Regions from separate parts of the Variovorax boronicumulans genome, predicted to be linked through region 2. Evidence: riboswitches for the same ligand, from Rfam matches in the RefSeq annotation. Region 2 holds a riboswitch; the other holds the start of a gene.

Region 1 (11,238 bases), on a different contig from region 2:
TCCTGGCGCAGCTTTGCTCGCGCGTAGGCGCTATTGGGCGCCGGTACGGAGTTCTCGGTGATGACCTCGTCCTTGGACGACGCGTAGATGGCTCCGGCAGAGCTCGAAAGCACCAGCGCACCCGGCATCGCCAACAGCGCGTCGTTCGACTCGATCAGCCGAACGAGCAACGCGAGCGCCCGCACCTCAGGCTCAAGTGATTCCTCGGCACTGCCCATCGTTCCGATACCGGCGGCCCAGTAGATCTCCCACCTGGATGCTTGACGCGCGTGGGACGAAAAAGCGTCGACTGCGGCCTCGATCTGCAACGCGAGCCGTGCTTCATCCCCCCAGCTGAAATGCTCAGCAGGAACGAATGTCTCTGACCCATCGAGTCGCAGGGCACGACAAAAAGCGGAGCCCAGCAAACCGCGGCTACCGAGGACCCACGTCAAGGTCATGGGCGATTCGACCGGGTCGGCTTCGAGCTCACCACATAGAGCGGCTTGCCCATGGCAATGCCCATCGTCACCGCCAGGTACTCCGCGATCACACCAAGCGCCGTCAGGATGACGCCAGAGAAAAATGCCACCACGACAGCGAGCGATGTCCACCCTTCGACCGGGACCTGCCCTGTGTACTTTTCGTAGATGGCGTAGATCGCAAATCCCATCGCCAACAGAATCGAGAAGAATCCCATGATGGTGATGAGACGCAGCGGTCGGGTGCCGGTCGTGAGCACCAGGCTCCAGAAATGCCTGACCAGTGACAAGAAAGAATAACCCGAGGGGCGGCCCAGTTCTTCCCTGAGGCGCAATGGGCAGTGCCCCACACGGCCCGTGATCCAGAACAGCCCGACATCCAGATAAACACCATTGCCGCAATAGGCGGACAACGTCCTGGCAATTTCGCCATCGATGAACCGGAAGCTGTTGAAGCGGCCGATGGTCTTGTTGCCGAGAAGACGCGTGCTGATGCCTTTGGCCGTCCGGCTCATCAGGTTGCGCAACCAGCCATGCGGCGGCGGATTCGTGGGTTGTGCGTAGACGAGCTGGAGCGAAGCATTCAAGGCCAGGTCAAGCATCGCGCCGATGCTTGTGGGGTCCTGCTGGCCGTCTTCGTCCATGGTCACGACCCAGTCCCCCGTAGCGCTGGCCATGCCGGCCATGGTGGCGGCGTGCTGTCCATAGTTCCGGGACAGCCATACCGGTTGAACGAATGCATGGCTCTCCGCGAGCGCGGTCATGGTGAGGTCCGACCGATCCGGGCCGCAATCGTGGACCAGCACGACTTCGCTGACAACAAACGAGTTGCCGCCCGCTGTGACTTGCGGGTGTGTCAGTTTCTCGATTTCGGCCACGAGAATTGGCAACGTTTCTTCCCCCGAATAAACCGGGATCACTATGGAAATTCGTTCTAACCTGTTCATTTTAATAATTCTAACAGTTTAATTTTTTGCCATTGAAATAGAACGCAAGCCCGGAATTTCCTTCAAAACAAAATTCACTTCTTCAAGCAAACAATGGCCAGATTTTCAACAATAGAGATTGACCCTCTATCTGGCCACGGCTTGGATTTTTCGCAAAACTTTTCACCAATCATATTTTGATCAGCAGAGGATTTTTTGAAGGCATAGCCGGAAACCTCAACAAGCAATGGCACTCTTGAATATTCTGGAGAAAACGCTGAAATATTCATATCCCCCTGAATCGTATTCAACCGAGAAGAGCGATGCCAACTCCCGCTGCTTACAAAAACATACTCAACTCTCGAAAATTTCTCTTCTTGCTCAAGACGAGCAATCACTCGATTCGCCTCGGCCCTGTCCCACGAATTCACCCTCTTTTGGTCCGCAAATATTTGATTGCTTATGAGAACAAAAGACACCAATAAGAGAGTTAAAAATCCCGAAAAAATACTCCCCGGTATTTTTCCAAAAAAGCCTCGCACCACCGAATAGCCGACAAGCAACAGCAATCCGACAATCAATGCAACCTGGGGAAGCACCCTCGGCACGGGATGCCAGTCCTTGAATGGAGCGATCACGCCCACCGTCACTGGAATCAGCAAGAGCAAACTCAGTGCAATGCCCAGAGAATCAAAAAACTTCTTTGAATCTCTTTCCTGAGACCAGAAAATTCTTGCCGTCAAAATCACAGCGATAGAAATCATCGCGGCAACAAAAACCTTCAACCACCGAGGGGATACCGGCTCACCCAACCAGTAGATCTGAAGCAGAAGATCCTTGATCTGCCCAATTCTCTCCACAAGGAACCCGCGTTCAATGAGGTTCGCTCGTCCCGTCAACTCGATCCACCCCAGGCTCTTCGATGCGCTAAGAATGACCAGGAAGATAAACGCAGAGGCAAGGCAGACGAGCATCAATGCCGCCGCGCGTCGTTTGAGATCCTGTCCGTCGGCCACGTCAAAGCCGATTCGTTTCCAGGAAATCGCTCCGAACAGGTACGTAAAAATGATGGCTACGGAAAAATAGTTCAGAAACCCTTGGTAGATGAACAACATGCCGACCGTGGCACCCAGTGAAATCACGATGTTCGGCCACCTCAACGGCCCTCGCAAGATCATCTCCAACGACACGATGGAAAATGCCGCCGCTACACAATACCCGGGCAACACCATGCGAAAGGTCAGTATCTCCGCCAGATAGGGGTGGACCACCATGACCGCGCCCACCAACGCCGCCCCCCGCGCATTCGCGACACCTACGAATCGCAAGATGGAAACGACCAGCGCGGCCTGAAGGAGCAGCGCGCAGACGCCGAGCGATATGTACAAGTCATTGATGTTCACCCCGAGGGAGTCGATGAAGCTGTCAATGCCCCCAAGCAGGAACCGGCCCTGTGTCAGGAATACGCTCAGCTCGCCCTTTGTAAATCCCTGCCCGAACGCATAGTCATCGACGGCAAAGCCGCGCGCCAGAACCCCGCCTTTTGCAATCAGTGCTGCACCAAATACGATCAGCAGCAACTTGACATGAGTGTTCTCCCATCCGTCAAGAATTTTGAATTTTGTTTTTTCCATCACACATTGAAGCCAAATTAAGAAGCTTCTCGGGAAGCGCGAACTAAACTGCGATGCGAAGCTTCGAATCAGGCCTCCTTGCCTGGTTTTTCAGGACCTTCTTGAAAATATCACTGGGCGCTGCGATGCAACCTGCCGAACTCGTTTGACGAACCAAAGAAATTCTCTTCATCCGGATGGCATGCCCGGTTCCTGGAACGCATTTGTGCACGGCGCCCGCAGACATCACCTTGAGATTCCAAGCCCAATCTTCGTAACCTATTTGTGCTGCCAGATCTGTTTCCGGATAGGGATTTTCCACAAGGAATTCCCTGCGCACAAAACAAAGTGACGTCCAGTAGTTCACCAACGCAAGCGCGGCCGTGTCGAAATTCTTGCTTTCGGCATCGATATGCACAAAAACATGAGGGTCGTGCCCGAAATAGACATTCACCTCCGGGTGAAGCACGAGCTCCCGCTCGTCCGCACTCGCCATGGCATAGGCGTCCGAAAGCCAGGTAGGGCCCCAAAGATCGTCGCCGTCGAGAAACGCCACGTACTCGCCCTCGGCCATCAATGCCGCCTGGTTTCGAGCATGCCCGACATCACCATGGTTCATGGGAACCACGCGCACATGAGGAAACCTTGCGACGCTGTCGCTGACGATCTCGACAGAAAGTGCGTCCGCGCGGTCCATCGCAACGAGCAGCTCGGTGGTCAAACCCTGTTCTCGGGCCACCTCGAAGCAGGCCCAGACACTGTCCAATGCCGGCTTGAGCCACAAGCCTTCCTTGTGCCCATTGACGATCGCCGTGACGTGAAACTTAGACATGCTCGGCCTCGCTGGAGGATATGGATGAGAAAGGGAGTCCTGCCTTGAATGCGGACCAGGAACGCTCGATGCCCAGTTTTTTCCTCATGGCCTGCAGGCGACGCTGCACCTCTTCCGGGTTGTCGAGAATTTCCTGGATGGCCGCGCAGTAGGCGCGCTCGTCGTCCAGGGCATCGATCAGCCATCCGGTTTCGTTGGTCACCAGTTCGCAGACGCCTCCGACATTGCTCGCGATGATGGGGATGCCTGCGGCGGCGGCATTGATCAGGACCGTCGGCATGCCCTCGAAACGCGACGTGAAGAGGAAGGCGGCATACCGCTCCAGGGGAAGCTTGCTGAACGAGGCGAACATCCCCAGCAGACGCAGCTTGGGCTGCGTTTCTGCGAGCGCCGCCAGTTCGGCTTCGCGCTGAGGCTCACCGCCGCCGTAGACATCCAGTGCGACCTCCGGCAGAGACCGGATGATCCGCCCCAACAACTCCGTATTTTTCTGATGGCAGAACCGGCCCGCCCAGAAGATGGCCGGTCGCTGTTCGTCGGCTTGGGCTTTCTTCGCAATCTCTCGCAAATCGTCCAATGCAGGCTGAGGCAGGAACTGGAGCTTCTGCGTCAATGCAGGTGTAAATCCATACCTCGCCACCACTTCTTCAAGGAAGACGTTGGTATCGAAATAGATCTTGTCGACGTTATGGATCGCAGCCCGAAGGTGCGTATCCGCATACCCCGCCCCGCGGCCATCTTCCGTGAAGTCGCGGCAGAACAGCGTCGTGTAGACCTTGCATATCGACTGAAAAGCCTTGCCCTTTTCGACCAGGGCGGCCCAGCACGCCAAGCTGTTTACGTTCGTGATCGACTCGGGCTGAAGCGCGAATATGAGCGCCTCGACAATGCGTTGTCTGTTCTGCTGATTGAGATCGGCGTCGTAATCGGACAAAACCAGCACCTGTGACCCCGAGGGGAGCCAGTCGAAGGCGTCAACCTTGTCATGATCGGTCAAGACGAGCAGCGTGGCAGAAACGCCAACCGCCTCCTGGGCCGCGCGCAGGATGTTGACCCCAGCGAGATCCGCCCCGCCCTTGACAAGCCACGGCATGAAAACGACGTGCCGGATTCCAGCAGGCAAATCATGAAAAATTTCAGTCCACGCTGCACCGAGTTCATCGGTCGGGATGCTGAAATTCGGGCGCAGCCTCAAGTGCTTGCCGTGCAACGGGTGGCACGATTCGATTTCGGGGTCGAGCGTCATCAGGTCTGCAACGGTCCGTTTGACGACCGATGCGATCTTGGGCGGCATGCCCTTGAAGCGACCTTCCTTCATGCCGTGCTTCAGGTAGTGCAGCAGTGGGTGCACGCCGTGCAAGACGACATCCGGATAGATGTCGCAATACCACTCGCAATCGAAGTTCTCACTGGCCTTCAATCCTTCGAAGCCGCCATGCCGCAGGAAATGAAGGTAAGGGTCCTGATTCTTCAGATGCGGGTAATTTTCGAGGTACCACTCGGCATCGAAGAGGTCCGTTTCATGGAGCAATTCGAGATCGCGAATCTCCTGCTCTGTCACGAGCAACGTGCCATTTCTTGAATAGCGACTGAGATCAATGGCTGGCGCCGAACGTCGCTTCTCGGAGAGGGGCACGCGCATCGGTGGGCGGGCAACTGCAACCTTCCGACCCTCCTCTTTGCCCCACTTGAGGTAGTGCACCAAAGGATTGAGGCCCCTGTACGCCACGTCCTTGTTGGCCTTCAGATACCCTGCCGCATCGAATTTTTCGCTCGGTGCACGCCCTTCCCTGCCGCCGAACCGAAGAAAATGCCGAATCTCAGCGCCTTCCGGAACATCCGGATTGCGCTCCCGATACCATTCTTTATCGAACAGATCCGACTGCCGGAGCAGACCGGCATCGCGATACTCGTTCACAAGCTGAGCGCTGCGCTTCAATAGCTTTTTGAAATTCATTCCGGGTTTCATGAAAATTGATGCGCTTCCTCGCGTTCACACGCTCAGGCCTTTGTCCGTCGATCGAATGCGCATGAGGCCGGAGCCGTTCGGCTCACTCCATCAGAAGCAACTCACATTCACGGGCAGCGGGAATATTTCAAATACAGCAAGAAGACAAGAATCTCACTCTTGGCATTCGTTCATTGACGTGCGATCAAAAAACGGCGCCTCGAATTCGGCAGGCACTCAGGCGCCTCGTCCAAAAAATCTGATTACTCGAAGACGTCCGCCGCTTGAAGCGATTTGCCTTCGGCGTCCTTCTTGGACAACTGCGGCGCCATGCCGATGTCCGGCCACGCGATCTGCAGGCTCGAGTCGTTCCAGGCAATGCATCGCTCGTGCTCCGGCGCGTAGTAGTTCGTCGTCTTGTACAGAAAATCCGCAGAGTCGGTGAGAACGAAGAATCCGTGCGCGAAGCCCGCCGGAACCCACAACTGTCGGTGATTGCCTTCGCTCAACTCCGTGCCCACCCAACGCCCGAACGTGGGCGAAGAGCGCCGGATATCGACAGCCACATCAAAGACCGCCCCGCGCACCACACGCACCAGCTTTCCTTGCGCTTGCTGGACCTGATAGTGCAACCCCCGAAGCACGCCCTTGGACGACCTTGAATGGTTGTCTTGCACGAAGTCGACCTTCGACCCGACGGCATCTTCGAACGCGCGCTGATTGAAGCTCTCGTAGAAAAACCCTCTGGCATCGCCGAAGACCTTCGGCTCGATGATCAAAACGTCGGGGATCTCGGTTTGGATGACATTCACGAACGCACCTCTTCGGTCAGCAGGTGCTTCAGGTACTTTCCGTACCCGTTCTTCTGCAGCGGTGCGGCCAGCTTTTCGAGTTGGGCGCTGTCGATGAAGCCATTGCGCCACGCAATTTCTTCAGGGCAGGCGATCTTCAGCCCCTGCCGATGCTCCAGCGTCGCGATGAACTGGCCGGCTTCGAGCAGGCTCTCGTGCGTGCCCGTATCGAGCCACGCATAGCCGCGCTGCATGATCTGCACGTTGAGCTGGTCCAGGTCCAGGTACGCCTGGTTGACCGCCGTGATCTCCAGTTCGCCGCGCGCGCTCGGCTTCACGGCCTTGGCGATGTCGACGACCTGGTTGTCGTAGAAATACAGGCCAGTCACGGCGTAGCTGCTCTTGGGCTTGACAGGCTTTTCTTCGATGCTGCTGGCCTTGCCGTTGGCATCGAAGGCCACCACACCATAACGCTCCGGGTCGTGCACGTGGTACGCGAACACGGTCGCACCGCTTTGCTTCGCATCAGCGTCCGACAGCAGATGGGCAAAGTCATGCCCATAGAAAATGTTGTCCCCCAACACCAGCGCGCTCGGCGAGTTGCCCACGAACTTGTCGCCGATGATGAAAGCCTGCGCGAGGCCATCGGGACTCGGCTGCACCGCGTACTGCAGGTTGAGGCCCCACTGGCTGCCATCACCCAGCAGTTGCTGGAAGCGCGGCGTGTCCTGAGGCGTGCTGATGATCAGGATGTCGCGCATGCCGCCGAGCATCAGCGTGCTCAACGGGTAATAGATCATAGGCTTGTCGTACACCGGCAGCAGCTGCTTACTCATGGCGAGCGTGGCCGGGTGCAGGCGGGTGCCGGAGCCGCCGGCGAGGATGATGCCTTTGCGTTGCGTCATGGGGGTCTTCTTCTGTGAGGGGCAGGAAAAATCAGTCGGTCAGAGCGTCTCGCGCAGCATGCGTGCCACGCCTTCCTGCCAGGGCGGCAGGCGCAGGCCGAAGGTGGTCTGCAGCTTGGTGGTGTCGAGCCGCGAGTTGTGCGGGCGCTTCGCGGGCGTTGGAAAGGCGCTGGTGGGCACGGCCTCCACGGCCTGCGGGCCAGCCTTGAGTTCGACGCCGGCCTGCTGCGCCATCTCGAGCACGAAGCGCGCGTAGCCGTGCCACGTGGTCTCGCCGCCGGCGATGGCGTGGTACAGCCCGGCCTTGGCCGGGTCTTGCAAGGTGGCGCGAATCGCGTGCGCGGTGATGTCGGCCAGCAACTCGGCACCGGTGGGGGCGCCGAACTGGTCGTCGATGACCGTGAGCTTGTCGCGCTCCTTGGCCAGGCGCAGCATGGTCTTGGCGAAATTGCCGCCGCGTGCGGCGTACACCCAGCTGGTACGAAAGATCAGGTGCTTCGCGCAATGGCGCGCCACCAGTTGCTCGCCTTCGAGCTTGGTCTGGCCGTACACGCTGAGCGGGCCGGTCGCGTCGTCTTCCTTCCAGGGCTTGGTGCCGCTGCCGTCGAAGACGTAGTCGGTGGAGTAATGCACCATCAGCGCGCCGATCTGCTGCGCCGCCTCGGCCACCACGCCGGGCGAGGTGGCGTTGAGCTTGCGAGCGAAGTCGGGCTCACTCTCGGCCTTGTCGACGGCAGTGTGCGCGGCGGCATTGACGATGACGTCGGGGCGCACCGCCAGCACGGTTGCGGCCAACTGCTCGGGACGGCTGAAGTCGGCGTGGAACTCGGTGCTGTCGAAATCGAGTGCGACCACTTCGCCGAGCGGCGCGAGGCTGCGCTGCAGCTCCCAGCCGACCTGTCCACCTTTGCCGAGCAGCAGCAACTTCATGCGGAAGCCTTTGCAGGCGCAGCGTCGTACTGCTTCTCGACCCATTCGCGGTACGCGCCGCTTTGCACGTTGCGCACCCACTCGCCGTTGGCGAGGTACCACTGGACGGTCTTGCGGATGCCGGTATCGAAGGTCTCGGCGGGCTTCCAGCCAAGCTCGGCCTCGAGCTTGCGTGCATCGATGGCGTAGCGACGGTCGTGGCCCGGGCGGTCCGTGACGTAGGTGATCTGCTCCTTGTACGGCTTGCCGTCGGCGCGGGGGCTCAGCTCGTCGAGCAGCGCGCACACGGTGTTGACGATCTCGATGTTGGGCTTCTCGTTCCAGCCGCCGACGTTGTAGGTCTCGCCGAGCTTGCCGGCTTCGAGCACGCGGCGGATGGCGCTGCAGTGGTCCTTCACGTAGAGCCAGTCGCGCACCTGCATGCCGTCGCCGTACACGGGCAGGTTCTTGCCGGCCAGTGCGTTGACGATCATCAGCGGGATCAGCTTCTCGGGGAAGTGGAACGGGCCGTAGTTGTTCGAGCAGTTGGTGGTGACCACCGGCAGGCCGTAGGTGTGGTGCCAGGCGCGCACGAGGTGGTCGCTGGCGGCCTTGCTGGCCGAGTACGGGCTGTTGGGCTCGTACTTGTTTTCTTCGGTGAAGGCCGGGTCGGTCTTGGAGAGCGAGCCGTAGACCTCGTCGGTCGACACGTGCAGGAAGCGGAAGGCGGCCTTCTGGTCGGCCGGCAGGGCGTTCCAGTAGCCGCGCACCGATTCGAGCAGGCGGAAGGTGCCGAGCACATTGGTCTGCACGAAGTCTTCCGGGCCGTGGATCGAACGATCCACATGCGATTCCGCGGCAAAGTTCACGACGGCACGGGGTTTGTGCTCGGCCAGCAGGCGATCGAGCAGCGCGCTGTCGCCGATGTCGCCCTGCACGAAGACGTGGTTCGCGTTGCCCTTGAGCGACGCGAGGGTCTCGAGGTTGCCTGCGTAGGTCAGCTTGTCGAGGTTCACGACGGGCTCGTTGCCCTGCGCGATCCAGTCGAGCACGAAATTGGCGCCAATGAAGCCTGCGCCGCCGGTAACCAGGATCATGGAGTCCCCTGCATGTAGAAAAAAGTTTGCTTTACCAAAAATCAACATTCAATTATCCCATCGGTGTGAAGTGCCGATGTACAGGGCTTGGCCGGCTTGCGGGGCCCGCCTACAATCGCCAACAATTGCAGGAGAGCGGGCCTCCACGGAGGCCCTACCGAAGGCGCAAACTCCCATAAACGCTCAGGTCGGCCCGACGAAATTCCAGGCAACGCCACGGAACTTCGGCAAGGGGTCAGTACTGCACTCATCGATACAGCCGTCTGGAGAGCCGCCACGCCATGTGGCGCACCGAAGGAGCAAACCCGCTGCGGGTGCAGCAGGGTGAATCTCTCAGGTACCGAGGACAGGGGGAGCGGCAACTTGGACATCGGTCGTCTGGTTGCTTGCTATTTTTTCAATAGCACTCCACGCCCGCCGTTCAAGCGCTGCAAACTCAAAGGTACTTGCAATGCGTGTGATCGTTCTTGGCGCCGGCCTGCTCGGCGTGACTTCGGCCTACTACCTCCAGCAACTCGGCCACGAGGTGACCGTGATCGACCGGCAGGCCACCCCGGCCGCCGAAACCAGCTTCGCCAACGGCGGCCAAATCTCGGTCAGCCATGCCGAACCCTGGGCCAATCCGAGCGCACCGCTGAAGGTGCTGCAATGGCTCGGCAAGGAAGATGCGCCGCTGCTCTTTCGCATCCGCGCCGACATGCGCCAGTGGCTCTGGGGCCTGCAGTTCTTGCGCGAATGCACCCCCGCGCGCACCCGCCACAACATCGAACAGATCGTGCGTCTCGGTACATACAGCCGGGAAATGTTGCAGCAATTGCGTCGAGACACCGGCCTGAACTATGACCAGCGCACGCAAGGCATCCTGCACTTCTACACGACGCAAAAAGAATTCGATGGCGCCCTCGCGCCCGCCGAGCAGATGCGCGCCCTGGGCTGCGAGCGGCTGGTCATCTCGGCCGACGAGGCCATCAAGATCGAACCCGCCCTCGCCCACATTCGCCCCCAACTCGCCGGCGCCACCTACACCGCCGAAGACGAATCGGGCGACGCCAACCGCTTCGCGCGCGAGCTGGTGAAGCTGGCCGAGGCGGCCGGCGTGAAGTTCCTCATGAGCCACACCGTGACCGCGCTGCGCGAAGCCGGCGGCAGCATTGACCACGTCGAGGCGACCGACAACGAAGGCCGCTTCCAGCGCATCCGCGGCGATGCCTTCGTGCTTGCGATGGGTTCGCTGAGCCCCCTGTACGCCGCGCCGCTGGGCATCCGCCTGCCGATCTACCCGGCCAAGGGCTACTCGGTGACGCTGCCCGTGAAGGACGCGTCGAAGGCGCACCAGGTCTCGCTCACAGACGACGAATACAAGCTGGTGTTCTCGCGCTACACCTCCGAATCGGGCGACCGCCTGCGCATCGCCGGCACGGCCGAGCTCAACGGCTACGACCGCGACCTGAACCGCGTGCGTTGCGAAGCCATCGTGCGGCGCGTCGAAGAGCTCTTCCCTGGCGCCGGCGACACCGAGCGCGCGCAGTTCTGGACCGGCCTGCGCCCGGCCACGCCGAGCAACGTGCCGCTGATCGGCAAGACCAAACTGCCGAACCTGTTCCTCAACACCGGCCACGGCACGCTCGGCTGGACGCACGCCTGCGGCTCGGGCAAGTCGATCGCGCGCATCGTGAGCGGGCTGGCGCCCGAGGTCGACTTCGCGTTCGCCGGCATGCCGGCGCCCGCGCCACGCGCCGTGCAGCCCGCACTGGGC
Region 2 (11,238 bases):
GAGGTGCGTGTCGCAGGTGAAGCGCACGAGGCGCTGCGTGCGTTCGCGCCAGTCGATGCCTGAAGGCGCGATCACGTCCGCGTCGAGCCGCGCGAGCAGCGCCTCGACGCAGTGGCGCACGTAGCCCGAGAGCAGGGCTTCCTTGTCGGGAAAGTAGTCGTAGAAGGTGCCGACGGCGATGCCGGTTTCGAGCGCCACGGCGCGCGTGGTCACGCCTTCCCAGCCCTGCGTGCGCCAAATCCGAACAAAGGCGTCGTAGATGGCCTGCACGGTGAACTTGCCGCGCGCCTGCGTGGGGCGTTTCAGGGGCTTGGAGCGGGGTGCTGCGGGCATGGACCGGGTTTCCGAACCCGCGGCGAAGCGGGCCGTCCTACAGTTTGCGAATGAACAACGCATTCACTTTAACCCGCCTCGAAACGCGCAAGAACGCACTCGGGACCACCCGCATCGTCACTTCGGAAGACGCCGGCAGTTTGCAGCCGGGCGAGGTGCTGATGCAGATCGAGCGCTTCTCGCTCACCACCAACAACATCACCTACGCGGCCTTCGGCGATGCGGTGATGAAGTACTGGCAGTTCTTTCCCACCGGCGACGCCGACTGGGGCCACATGCCGGCCTGGGGCTTTGCCGACGTGGTGGCATCGAATGTCGAAGGCGTGGCGGTGGGCGAGCGTTTCTACGGCTATTTCCCCATCGCGAGCCACCTGCGCATGCAGCCGGTGCGCGTGACGCCGCGCGGCTTCTACGACGGCGCGGTGCACCGCAGCGAACTGGTGTCGGCCTACAACCAGTACATGCGCTGCAGCCACGACGCCGGCTACGTCGCCGCGCTGGAGGACTACCAGATGCTGGTGCGCCCGCTGTTCATCACCTCGTTCATGCTGGCCGACTTTCTGGAAGACAACGCCTTCTTCGGCGCGACGCAGGTCGTGGTGTCGAGCGCATCGAGCAAGACGGCGTTCGGCACGGCCTTCTGCCTCGGCCGCCGCGAGGGCCTGCAGCTGATCGCGGCCACGTCGGAAGGCAACCGCGCCTTCGTCGAGGCGCTGGGCTGCTACGACCGCACGGTGGCCTACGGTGAGATCGCGACGCTCGCGGCCGACGTGCCCACGCTGTATGTCGACTTCGCGGGCCATGACGACCTGCGCGCCACCGTGCACCACCACTTCGGTGAATCGCTGGTGTACGACTGCTATGCGGGCTCGGCGCAGAAGACCGAATTCCTCGGCGACACCAGCGCGCTGCCCGGCCCCACGCCCAAGCTCTACTTCGCGCCCGTGCAGATCCGCAAGCGCAATGCCGACTGGGGCCCGCAGGAGGTCAACCGCCGCTTCAACGACGCGCAGGGCCGCTTCATCGCCGAGCTGAGCCGCCCGGGCAACCGCTGGATGACGCTGGCGCAGGGCCATGGCTTCGCGCATGCGCAGGCCGTGATCGCCGACCTGCACGCGGGCCGCGTCGATCCGCGCGAGGCGCATGTGGTGCGCATCGGCGGCGAGTGACAGCGTGAGCGACTGAACTTCGGCGCGGGTGGGGCGTCACAGGGGGTTACGAGAACGTGGCGATCGTGCGGGCCGTGCAGGCCATCCTGGTGCACCATTGCCTTTCGTCTCCCCACTGCCATCCCGCAAAAGGAAACCGCCCATGTCCGACGCCGACTCCCCCCGCGACACCCCTGAATTCCGACCCCGCAAGGAAGCGCCGATGGGCACCATCGTCGGCCTGGCGCTGGTCGTGCTGGTGGCGGCTTATTTCGGCTGGCGCTGGTACCAGCAGCAGCAACTGGCGCCGTTGCCGACCGCGCCCGTGGCCGTCGCACCGAACGACGCGCCCCCCGAGCCGCCCAAGGCCGAAGAGCCGAAGGGCCCGCAGAACCCGGTCGAGGCGCTGGCCCCGCCCGATGCCGCGCTGCCCGCGCTGGCCAGTTCCGATGCGCGCGTGATGAGGGCGCTCACCGAGCTGCTGGGCGGCAAGGCCGTCGCGGCCTACCTGCAGTCCGACGGCGTGGTGCGGCGCTTCGTCGCCACGGTCGACAACCTGCCGCGCGAGCAGGCGCCCGCGAGCAAGTGGCCGGTGCAGCCCGCGCCGCAGCGCTTCATCACCGACGGGCCGCAGCAGGGCGGCGTGCAGACCATCGCGGCGAACAACGCGGCGCGCTACAACGGCATCGTGATGCTGGCCGGGGCTGTCGATCCGGCCAAGGCGGCGGCGGTGTATGCGCGGCTGTACCCGCTGTTCCAGCAGGCGTACGAAGAGCTGGGCTATCCGGGCCGCTATTTCAACGACCGCTTCATCGCCGTGATCGACCACCTGCTGCAAGCGCCCGAGCCCACGGGGCCGGTGCAGGTGAAGCTGGTCGAGGTGAAGGGCGACATTCCCTCGCAACGGCCCTGGGTGCGTTACGAATACGCCGATCCGAAGCTCGAATCGCTCTCGGCCGGCCAGAAGATCCTGGTGCGCATGGGGCCCGAGAACGAGCGCAAGATGAAGGCCAGCCTGCGCGGGCTGCGCGCGCAGATCGCCACCGGCGAGATCGCGAAGAAGAAGCAGCCCTGAGGCGCGATGCACTGACAGCGCCCCGCCTGCACGCCCTGTAGGCGCGGGCCGATTGCATGCCGCGCGAAGGGTCGAGATGATTTGCGCCTACGACTTCGAGGGCAAGCCATGAACCTGATGAGCGTCGATCTTTACCAGAGCACCACCGACCCCGGGAAATTCCTGGCGCTTCCCGCCGGCACCGACCCGACCGAACTCATGGGCCCGATGACCTTCGATCGGGACTACGCGCACATCAAGCGCTACCAGGCGGCCTTCGCGTTCGATCCGTCCGAAACCTACGCGGGCGTGAACGCCGCGAAGATCGCCGCGGACCTGCTCACCGTGAAGTGGGCGATGTACCGCCGCGAAGGCTGAACGGCGGGCGGCCTGCGCCGCCTCGCCTTCATCAGGCCTCTTCGGTTTCCTTGTACTCGCCCACCGGCACGCAGCTGCAGAACAGGTTGCGGTCGCCGTAGACGTTGTCGACGCGGCCGATCGGCGGCCAGTACTTGGCCTGCTTGAGTTCGGCCAGCGGGAACGCGCCGAGTTCGCGCGAGTACGGGTGGCTCCACTCCGTGCCCAGCAGGCTGGCGGCGGTGTGCGGCGCGTGCTTGAGCGGGTTGTCGTCCTTCGACCAGACGCCTTCTTCCACGCGGCGGATCTCGCCGCGGATGGCGATCATCGCGTCGACGAAGCGGTCGAGCTCGGCCAGCGGTTCGCTTTCGGTGGGTTCCACCATCAGCGTGCCGGGCACGGGGAAGCTCAGCGTGGGCGCGTGGAAGCCATAGTCGATGAGGCGCTTGGCCACGTCTTCGGCGGTGACGCCGCTGGTGTCCTTGAGCGGGCGCAGGTCCAGGATGCACTCGTGCGCGACGTGGCCGTTGGGGCTCGCGTACAGCGTGGGGTAGTGGTCCTTCAGGCGCGCGCTGATGTAGTTGGCGCTGAGGATGGCCGTTTCGGTGGCGGCCTGCAGGCCCTTGGCGCCCATCATGCGGCAGTACATCCAACTGATCGGCAGCACGGCCGCGTTGCCCAGCGGTGCCGCCGACACGGCGCCCACGCCGTTCGACGGCACGCCGGCCGTGGCATGGCCCGGCAGGTAGGGCACGAGGTCTTCGACCACGCAGACCGGGCCGACGCCCGGGCCGCCGCCGCCGTGCGGGATGCAGAAGGTCTTGTGCAGGTTCAGGTGGCTTACGTCGCCGCCGAACTCGCCCGGCGCGGCCACGCCGACCAGTGCGTTCATGTTGGCGCCGTCGACGTACACGCGGCCGCCGTGCTCATGCACGAGCTCGCACAGCTCCTTCACGCGGGTTTCGAACACGCCGTGCGTGCTGGGGTAGGTGATCATCACGGCGGCCAGGTGGGCGCTGTGCTTCTCGCAGGCGCGCTTGAGGTCGTCCATGTCGACGTTGCCCTGCGCGTCGCAGGCCGTCACCACCACGTGCAGGCCCACCATCTGGGCGCTCGCGGGGTTGGTGCCGTGGGCCGACGAGGGAATCAGGCAGATGTTGCGGTGGCCCTGGCCCTTGGCTTCATGGAAGGACTTGATGGCCAACAGGCCCGCGTACTCGCCCTGCGAACCCGCGTTGGGCTGCAGGCTGATGCCCGCGTAGCCGGTGGCCTCGCACAGCCAGGCGCGCAGCTGCGCGTCGAGCTGGGCGTAGCCCTGCAGCTGGTCGGCGGGCGCGAAGGGGTGGATGTTGGCGAACTCGGGCCAGGTGATGGGGATCATCTCGCTGGTCGCATTGAGCTTCATGGTGCAGCTGCCCAGCGGGATCATGCTGCGGTCGAGCGCGAGGTCCTTGTCCGACAGGCTGCGGATGTAGCGCAGCATCGCGGTCTCGCTCTTGTGGGTGTTGAACACCGGGTGCGTGAGGAAGGCGCTGGTGCGGCGCAGGTCCTCGGGAATCAGCGGCGTGGTGCTGGCGGCCAGCTCGTCGAAGCGCGGCATCGCGGTGCCGGCGGGCACGAACAGCGCCCACAGGGTTTCGATGTCGGCGCGCGTGGTGGTTTCGTCCAGCGAGATGCCCAGGTGCTGCTGCAGGCGCTGGCGCAGGTTGACGCCGCCGGCCTGTGCGCGCTCGATGATCGCGGCCGTGTCGTCGCCGGTGCGGATCGTCAGCGAGTCGAAGGCGGTGGTGTTCACCGGCTCGCGGCCCATCTGCGACAGGCCCTTGGCGAGGATGGCGGTGAGCACGGCCACGCGCTGCGCGATGCGCGTGAGGCCGTCGGGGCCGTGGTACACGGCGTACATGCTGGCGACCACGGCCGGCAGCACCTGCGCGGTGCAGATGTTCGAGGTGGCCTTTTCTCGGCGGATGTGCTGCTCGCGCGTCTGCAGCGCGAGGCGGTAGGCGGGCTGGCCGTGCGTGTCGACGCTCACGCCGACGAGGCGGCCGGGCAGCGAGCGCTTGAACGAATCGCGGCAGGCCAGGTAGGCGGCGTGCGGGCCGCCGTTGCACAGCGGCATGCCGAAGCGCTGCGTGGTGCCGCAGACGATGTCGGCATCGAACTCGCCGGGGGCGACCAGCAGCGTCAGCGCCAGCAGGTCGGCCGCGACGATGAAGGCGGCATCGCACTGGTGCGCGTGGCCCGCGAGCGGGCGCAGGTCGTGCACGTGGCCGGTGGTGGCGGGGTACTGCGCGAGCACGCCGAAGAACTCGCCGCTCACCATCAGGTGCGGCAGTGTTTCCGACACCGTGCTCACCTTGACTTCGATGCCCAGCGGGGCGGCGCGCGTCTTGATGACTTCGATGGTCTGCGGGTGGCAGTCGCCAGAGACCAGGAACACGTTGCTCTTGCTCTTCACGCTGCGCTTGGCGAGCGTCATCGCTTCGGCGGCGGCCGTGGCCTCGTCGAGCATCGAGGCGTTGGCGATGGCCATGCCCGTGAGGTCGCACACCATCGTCTGGAAGTTGAGCAGGGCTTCCATGCGGCCCTGCGAGATCTCGGCCTGGTAGGGCGTGTAGGCGGTGTACCAGGCGGGGTTCTCCAGGATGTTGCGCAGGATCACGCCCGGCGTGTGCGTGCCGTAGTAGCCCTGGCCGATGAAGCTCTTGAACACCTTGTTCTTCGACGCCAGCGTCTTCAGCTCGGCCAGCGCGTCGGCCTCGGTGACCGGCGCGGGCAGGCGCATCGGCCGGGCACGGCGGATGGCCGCCGGCACGATGCCGTCGATGAGCTCCGCGCGCGTTTCCGAGCCGATCACCGGCAGCATGCGCGCCTCGTCCGCCGCATCGATGCCGATGTGGCGGGCGAGGAATTCTTCGGCGTTCTCTAGTTCTTGCAAAGAGGGAAGGGCGGGAATCGGCATGGCGGTGAAGGCTCGGGGAGAAGGAACGAAGGTGCGAGGAAGCTGCTGTTCAGCGGATCAGGATTCGGCGGCGAACTTGTCGTAGCTGGCGGCGTCGAGCAGGGCGTCGAGCTGCGCGGGTTCGCTCAGCTTGACCTTGAAGAACCAGCCGGCGGCCAGCGGGTCGCTGTTGGCCAGCGACGGGTCGGCGCGCAGCGCTTCGTTCACTTCGGTGATCTCGCCCGACACGGGCATGAACACATCGGCGGCGGCCTTCACCGACTCGACCACACCGGCGACCTCGCCCTGCGCGAAGGTCTTGCCCACTTCAGGCAGGTCGACGAACACCACGTCGCCCAGCGCGTCTTGCGCATGCACGGTGATGCCGACGGTAGCGGCGCCGCCTTCGGCCGCCACCCATTCGTGGTCCTTGGTGTATTTGATGCTCATGAAAAAACTCCTCGTGGAAAAAATGGAATCGGGGTGCAGAGCCTAGCCGGGTCTGCGGTGTTCAGTGTCGGTCAGCCGCGGTAGTAGCGCGTCGGCACGAAAGGCAGGGTCGAGACCTCCATCGGCACCGGCTTGCCGCGCACGATGGCCTGCACGCGCGTGCCGGGCTCGGCGAAGGCGGCGGCCACGTAGCCCATGGCCACGCAGCGGTCGGCCGTGGGACCGAGCAGGCCGCTGGTGACGGCGCCGATGTCGTGGCCTTCGAGCGACTGCAGCAGCGTGCCGTCGCGCACCGGAATGCGTTCGAGCGCCACGAGGCCGACGCGCTTGCGCGTGAGCGTCTTGTGGTCGGTGTGCCCGGCCGCGCCCGAGGCGACGGCGGTCAGCTGGGCCAGCACCTTTGCCGCGCCCGGGAAGCCGCCTTCGCGCGCACCGCCGGCGCGGCGCACCTTCTGGATCGCCCAGTTGAGCGAGGCTTCAACCGGGGTCGTGGTGGTGTCGATGTCGTTGCCGTACAGGCACAGGCCGGCTTCGAGCCGCAGCGAGTTGCGCGCGCCCAGGCCGACGGGCTTCACCTCGGGCTGCGCGAGCAGCAGGCGGGCGAGGGCGTCGGCGTCTTTTGCGGCCACCGAGATCTCGAAGCCGTCTTCGCCGGTGTAGCCGCTGCGGGTGACGAAGGCCGCGATGCCGCCGATCTGCACCGCGCCACCGGTCATGAACACGAAGCGCTCGATGCCGGGCGACAGGCGCGCCAGCGTGGCGGCGGCCTGTGGGCCCTGCAGCGCCAGCAGCGCGTGGTCGGGCAGGGGCTGCACCTGGCAGCGCGCGCCGATCCTGGCCTGGATGTGGGCGATGTCGGCCACCTTGCAGGCGCCGTTCACGATCACGAAGAGCGAACCGTTGCCTTCGTTGAAGAACATCAGGTCGTCGAGGATGCCGCCCTCGTCGTTCAGCAGCAGGCCGTAGCGCTGCTTGCCGGCGGGCAGGTCGACCACGTCGACGGGCATCAGGGTTTCGAAGGCGGCGGCGGCATCGGGGCCGACCAGGCGCAGCTGGCCCATGTGCGAGATGTCGAACAGGCCGGCCGCGTCGCGCGTGTGCTTGTGCTCGGCCATGAGGCCGGCGGGGTACTGCACGGGCATGGAATAGCCGGCGAAAGGCACCATGCGGGCGCCGAGCTCCACGTGGAAGTCGTACAGCGGGGTCTTGAGAAGTTGAGTATCCGAAGAAGCGGAAGCGGAAGAAGCGGAAGCGGAAGAAGCGGCCACGGGGCACTCCAAAGGGGCAGTCGAAATCCATGGCTGCAACGCCACGGGCCACCCCTGCTGTCCGCTTTACCTGAGAGATTCGCCCCACGATCGGGGTTTGCTCCTTCGGTGGGCCGCGTGCAATGCCACGGCCTCTCTCCAGCAAGGAAACGCCGGTGGTTGCCGGCGTCTTGTCAGTCCTTTTGCCTGAGCGTTCGGGGAACCCCTGCGCCTTCGGCGGCCCCGTCGCGCGGGGCTCTCTCCTGACCCGGCGAGTGTAGTGGATCGCGGGGCCGGGGCTGGCGGCTCAGTGCACGGTTTCTGCCGGCGGCAGCAGCTTGTCGATGCGCTCGCGCAGCGAGTCGGCGCGCTCGGGGCCGGCGGCTTTCTCGATCTCGGAGAGCATCAGCGCGGCGATGGTCAGCATGGCCTCGCGGTCACGGGCCTCGCGCAGGGCGTCGCGCATCTGGTTGGCGAAGCGCGGGTCGCGGCGCACGAACATGCGCTCGCAGATGTCGAACAGGAACATGCGCGTGGTGGCCAGCGAGCGCTTGCCGTCGAAGCTGTCGGCCGAGGTGGCGACCTGGATCGGCTCGGCGGCGGGGACGGGCGTGGGGGCCGGTGCGGGCGGTGGCGCGACCGGGCGCGCGACCTGCAGGTAGCCGCGCTGCATCAGCCCCTGGATCGCCTGCTCGGCCTCGACGCGGCTGGGGAACAGCGGGCTGAAGTCGGTCAGCGAGCGCCGGCCGTCGGCCATGAGCAGCAGGGCGCGCTCACGCTGGCTGAGCGTGCGCTGCCCGGCCTGGAGTTCGTCGCGTGCCTTCTCGGTCTTGGTGGGGAACATGGCGGCCACAGCTTTCGGAGGTCGAAGGCTGCAGCATCGTTGCAAGTGGTGACATCTTCGTGAACCATTTGCCTTACAGGGACAAGGCGGCGCGCGTCAGTTGCCCGCGCTTTCCTTGCGGATCAGCCAGCGCGGGCCCACGCGCTGCAGCTCGAGCGTCTTGCGGTCGGTCTCGGTGAGTGCGTCGGCGCTGTAAATCTGCCGGAACTGCGCGCTGGCCGAGGTGCCCTGGACGCTGATCACCAGCCCCTCGATGCCCACGCTGATGCGCGACTTGCCCGTGATGCGGGCGCGCCGGTCGGCCTCCCAGCGCTCGCGGGTCTGGCCGCGCGCGGGGGTGAAGTCGCTCGCGTAGGCGGCGAGGTAGCGCTCGACGTCGCGCGCGGACCAGGCGGCGGCCCAGGCGCGCACGGCGCTTTCCACTTCGGCGAGGTGGGTGACGGGATTGGTGGGGTTGGCGGGGGCGGCTGCTGGTGCAACGGCTGCAACGGGTGCGGCGGCCGGCGTGGCCGCGATACCGGCGGTGGCCAGCAAGCCGGCAGCGACAAGGCTGCTGCCCTGGGCGACGATTCGGTGCATGGCGTCCTTCTCTTTCCTTCTTCTTGTCTGTCAGGCTCGACGTCGAAGCTTGCGTCGATTCTGGCAGTGAAAGAGAGCGCGTGCGGCGTTGAATCGCCCACGGATTTCGGTGGTCCGTGGTTCAGGGCGCGTGCACAGGACACCGGGTACTTCCCTCCGCGAATGTCCCCCGCCTTCGGCTCCTCCTTGATTTCGCTGCGGGAAGCACCCAGTGCCCTGTGCACGGTGGGCGCTGCCGTTGCGCGGGAACGGAACTCAACTCAGGCCGCCGCAGCCTCGCCCGCCATCACCTGCACTGTGCGGTTGCGCAGCCGCAAGGCGAGCACGGTCGCGACGCACAGCACGCACAACACCACCGTGAGCGTCACGCCGAGCCCGCGTGCATCCGACAGGAGGCCGAACAGCGGCGACACCAGCCCGCCGACCGAGAGCGCGAGACCGAGCGTGATGCCGCTGGCGGTGGCCGGGTTGCGCGGCAGGTAGTCCTGCGCGAGCGTCACCTGCGCGGCGAAGGGCAGGAACATGCTCATGCCGAGCCACGCGGTGCAGGCCAGCGCCGCGCCGGGCGTGGAGGCGAGAACGAGGCCCGCCATGGCGGGCAGCGCGAGCAGGTAGCCGCAGCGGATCGTGCCCATGCGTCCGATGCGGTCGCCGAGCCAGCCGCCGGCCAGCGTGCCCACGGCCCCAGCGGCGGTGAAGGCGGTGAGCGCCGCGGCGCCCTGGAAGGTGCTTCCGTGCAGGTCGCGCGTGATGCGCAGCGAGAGCATCGACAGCACCGTGACGTACGGGATCGACCAGCCCACGATGGTCGCCACCAGCAGGCTGAAGGCGCGCCAGTCGTTGTGCGGCTTCAGCACCTGGGCGCGGGCCTGCGCGGCGCGCGCCGCCGCGGCTGCCGCGTTGTTGGCGACGGCGCCGCGCCGCGCGTTGGCCGCGACCCACACCACGCCCATCGCTAACGCAGGAATGCCCAGCAGGTAGCTGCGCGACAGGCTGCCGCCACCGACCACCGTGGCCGCCAGCACGGGTGCGAACGAGGCGCCGATGGTGCCGCCCACCGAGAACACGCTCATCGCCTTCTGCGAGGCGCCGCCGGCCGCGCGCGCGGCCACGGTGGCGGGCGGGTGGTAGGCCGCGATGCCCAGCCCGCACAGCGCGACCGCGATCCAGGTCAGCAGGTAGCTCTGGCTCAGGCCCGCCAGCACCACGCCCAGCGCCGCCACCAGGAAGCCCACGGGCACCAGCCAGGCGCGCGGGTGACGGTCGGCGTACAGGCCGAACAGCGGCTGCACCACGCTCGACAGCCCGGTGGCCGCCAGCATCAGGCCGCTCACGGCCGTGTAGCTGTAGCCGCGCTCCAGCACCATGAAGGGCAGCAGCGCGGGCACGAGGCCCTGGTAGAGGTCGTTGACGGCATGGGTGCCGGTGAGCAGCCCGAGTCGGCGCGTGTTCATGCGATGGCTTCTTTCCTGGATGTCCGGTTGGAGAAAAAGAGGGAGAAAAGCCATCGTAGGAAGACAGGGAAAGATGTTCTTGCTACGAATGTGCAAACATCGTCGTGAAATGGACAAACTGAATCTGCGCCCCGACGAAGGCGAATCGACCCCGCGCGCGGTGGCCGTGCTGGCGACCGATCCGGCGGGCGACGCCTTCATTCCGCCGCATGCGCACCGGCGCGGCCAGCTCATCCACGCGATCTCGGGCGTGATGATGGTCGGCGCTGCGGCCGGCAGCTGGGTGGTGCCGCCGGGGCGCGGCGTCTGGGTGCCGCCGGGCATGACGCACCAGATCCGCATGGCGGGCGAGGTGAAGATGCGCACCGTCTTCGTCGAGCCCGGCACGCGCGCCGACCTGGGGGCCGAGTGCCGCGTGATCCATGTGGGCGCGTTGCTGCGTGAGCTGATCATGGCGGCCGTGTCGCTGCCGCTGGACTACCCGCCGGGCGGGCGCGACGAGCGCGTGATGGAGCTGATCCTCGACGAGATCGAGGCCGCGCCCGCGCTGTCGCTGCATGTGCCGATGCCGCGCCATGCGCGCCTGGCCGCGCTGTGCGAGGCGCTGATCCGCGACCCCGCGCAGCCCGCCACGCTCGACGGCTGGGCCGCGCGGCTGCACATGAATGCGCGCACGCTGGCGCGGCTGTTCGAACGCGAGACCGGCATGACCTTCGGCGCGTGGTGCCGGCAGGCGCGGCTGCTGCTGAGCCTGCCGCGGCTGGCCGCCGGCGCGTCGATCCTGGAGGTGGCGCTGGCGCACGGCTACGAGAGCCCGAGCGCCTTCACTGC

The links. Region 2 has a riboswitch for glycine ahead of gcvT (glycine cleavage system aminomethyltransferase GcvT). Riboswitches for the same ligand answer to the same signal wherever they lie in the genome.
Region 1: it holds a riboswitch for glycine, as region 2 does, so the genes downstream of both, VHAB30_RS22315 (D-amino acid dehydrogenase) here and gcvT (glycine cleavage system aminomethyltransferase GcvT) in region 2, are expected to answer to the same signal.

Annotation. Positions count from the first base shown of each region.
Region 1 covers NZ_BKDH01000002.1:515,933-527,170, forward strand. The annotation lists gene VHAB30_RS22270 (NAD-dependent epimerase/dehydratase family protein) at 1-440, opposite strand, end outside; gene VHAB30_RS22275 (glycosyltransferase) at 437-1,408, opposite strand; gene VHAB30_RS22280 (glucosyltransferase domain-containing protein) at 1,483-3,021, opposite strand; gene VHAB30_RS22285 (glycosyltransferase family 2 protein) at 3,065-3,832, opposite strand; gene VHAB30_RS22290 (glycosyltransferase family 4 protein) at 3,825-5,789, opposite strand; gene rfbC (dTDP-4-dehydrorhamnose 3,5-epimerase) at 6,044-6,592, opposite strand; gene rfbA (glucose-1-phosphate thymidylyltransferase RfbA) at 6,589-7,476, opposite strand; gene rfbD (dTDP-4-dehydrorhamnose reductase) at 7,516-8,406, opposite strand; gene rfbB (dTDP-glucose 4,6-dehydratase) at 8,403-9,482, opposite strand; glycine riboswitch at 9,601-9,691, shown strand; glycine riboswitch at 9,736-9,842, shown strand; gene VHAB30_RS22315 (D-amino acid dehydrogenase) at 9,934-11,238, shown strand, end outside.
Region 2 covers NZ_BKDH01000001.1:3,004,964-3,016,201, reverse strand. The annotation lists gene VHAB30_RS13820 (TetR/AcrR family transcriptional regulator) at 1-333, opposite strand, end outside; gene VHAB30_RS13815 (DUF2855 family protein) at 384-1,502, shown strand; gene VHAB30_RS13810 (DUF3014 domain-containing protein) at 1,645-2,556, shown strand; gene VHAB30_RS13805 (hypothetical protein) at 2,674-2,913, shown strand; gene gcvP (aminomethyl-transferring glycine dehydrogenase) at 2,945-5,854, opposite strand; gene gcvH (glycine cleavage system protein GcvH) at 5,912-6,283, opposite strand; gene gcvT (glycine cleavage system aminomethyltransferase GcvT) at 6,355-7,551, opposite strand; glycine riboswitch at 7,599-7,703, opposite strand; glycine riboswitch at 7,716-7,806, opposite strand; gene VHAB30_RS13785 (hypothetical protein) at 7,838-8,374, opposite strand; gene VHAB30_RS13780 (L,D-transpeptidase Cds6 family protein) at 8,471-8,953, opposite strand; gene VHAB30_RS13775 (MFS transporter) at 9,214-10,407, opposite strand; gene VHAB30_RS13770 (AraC family transcriptional regulator) at 10,517-11,238, shown strand, end outside.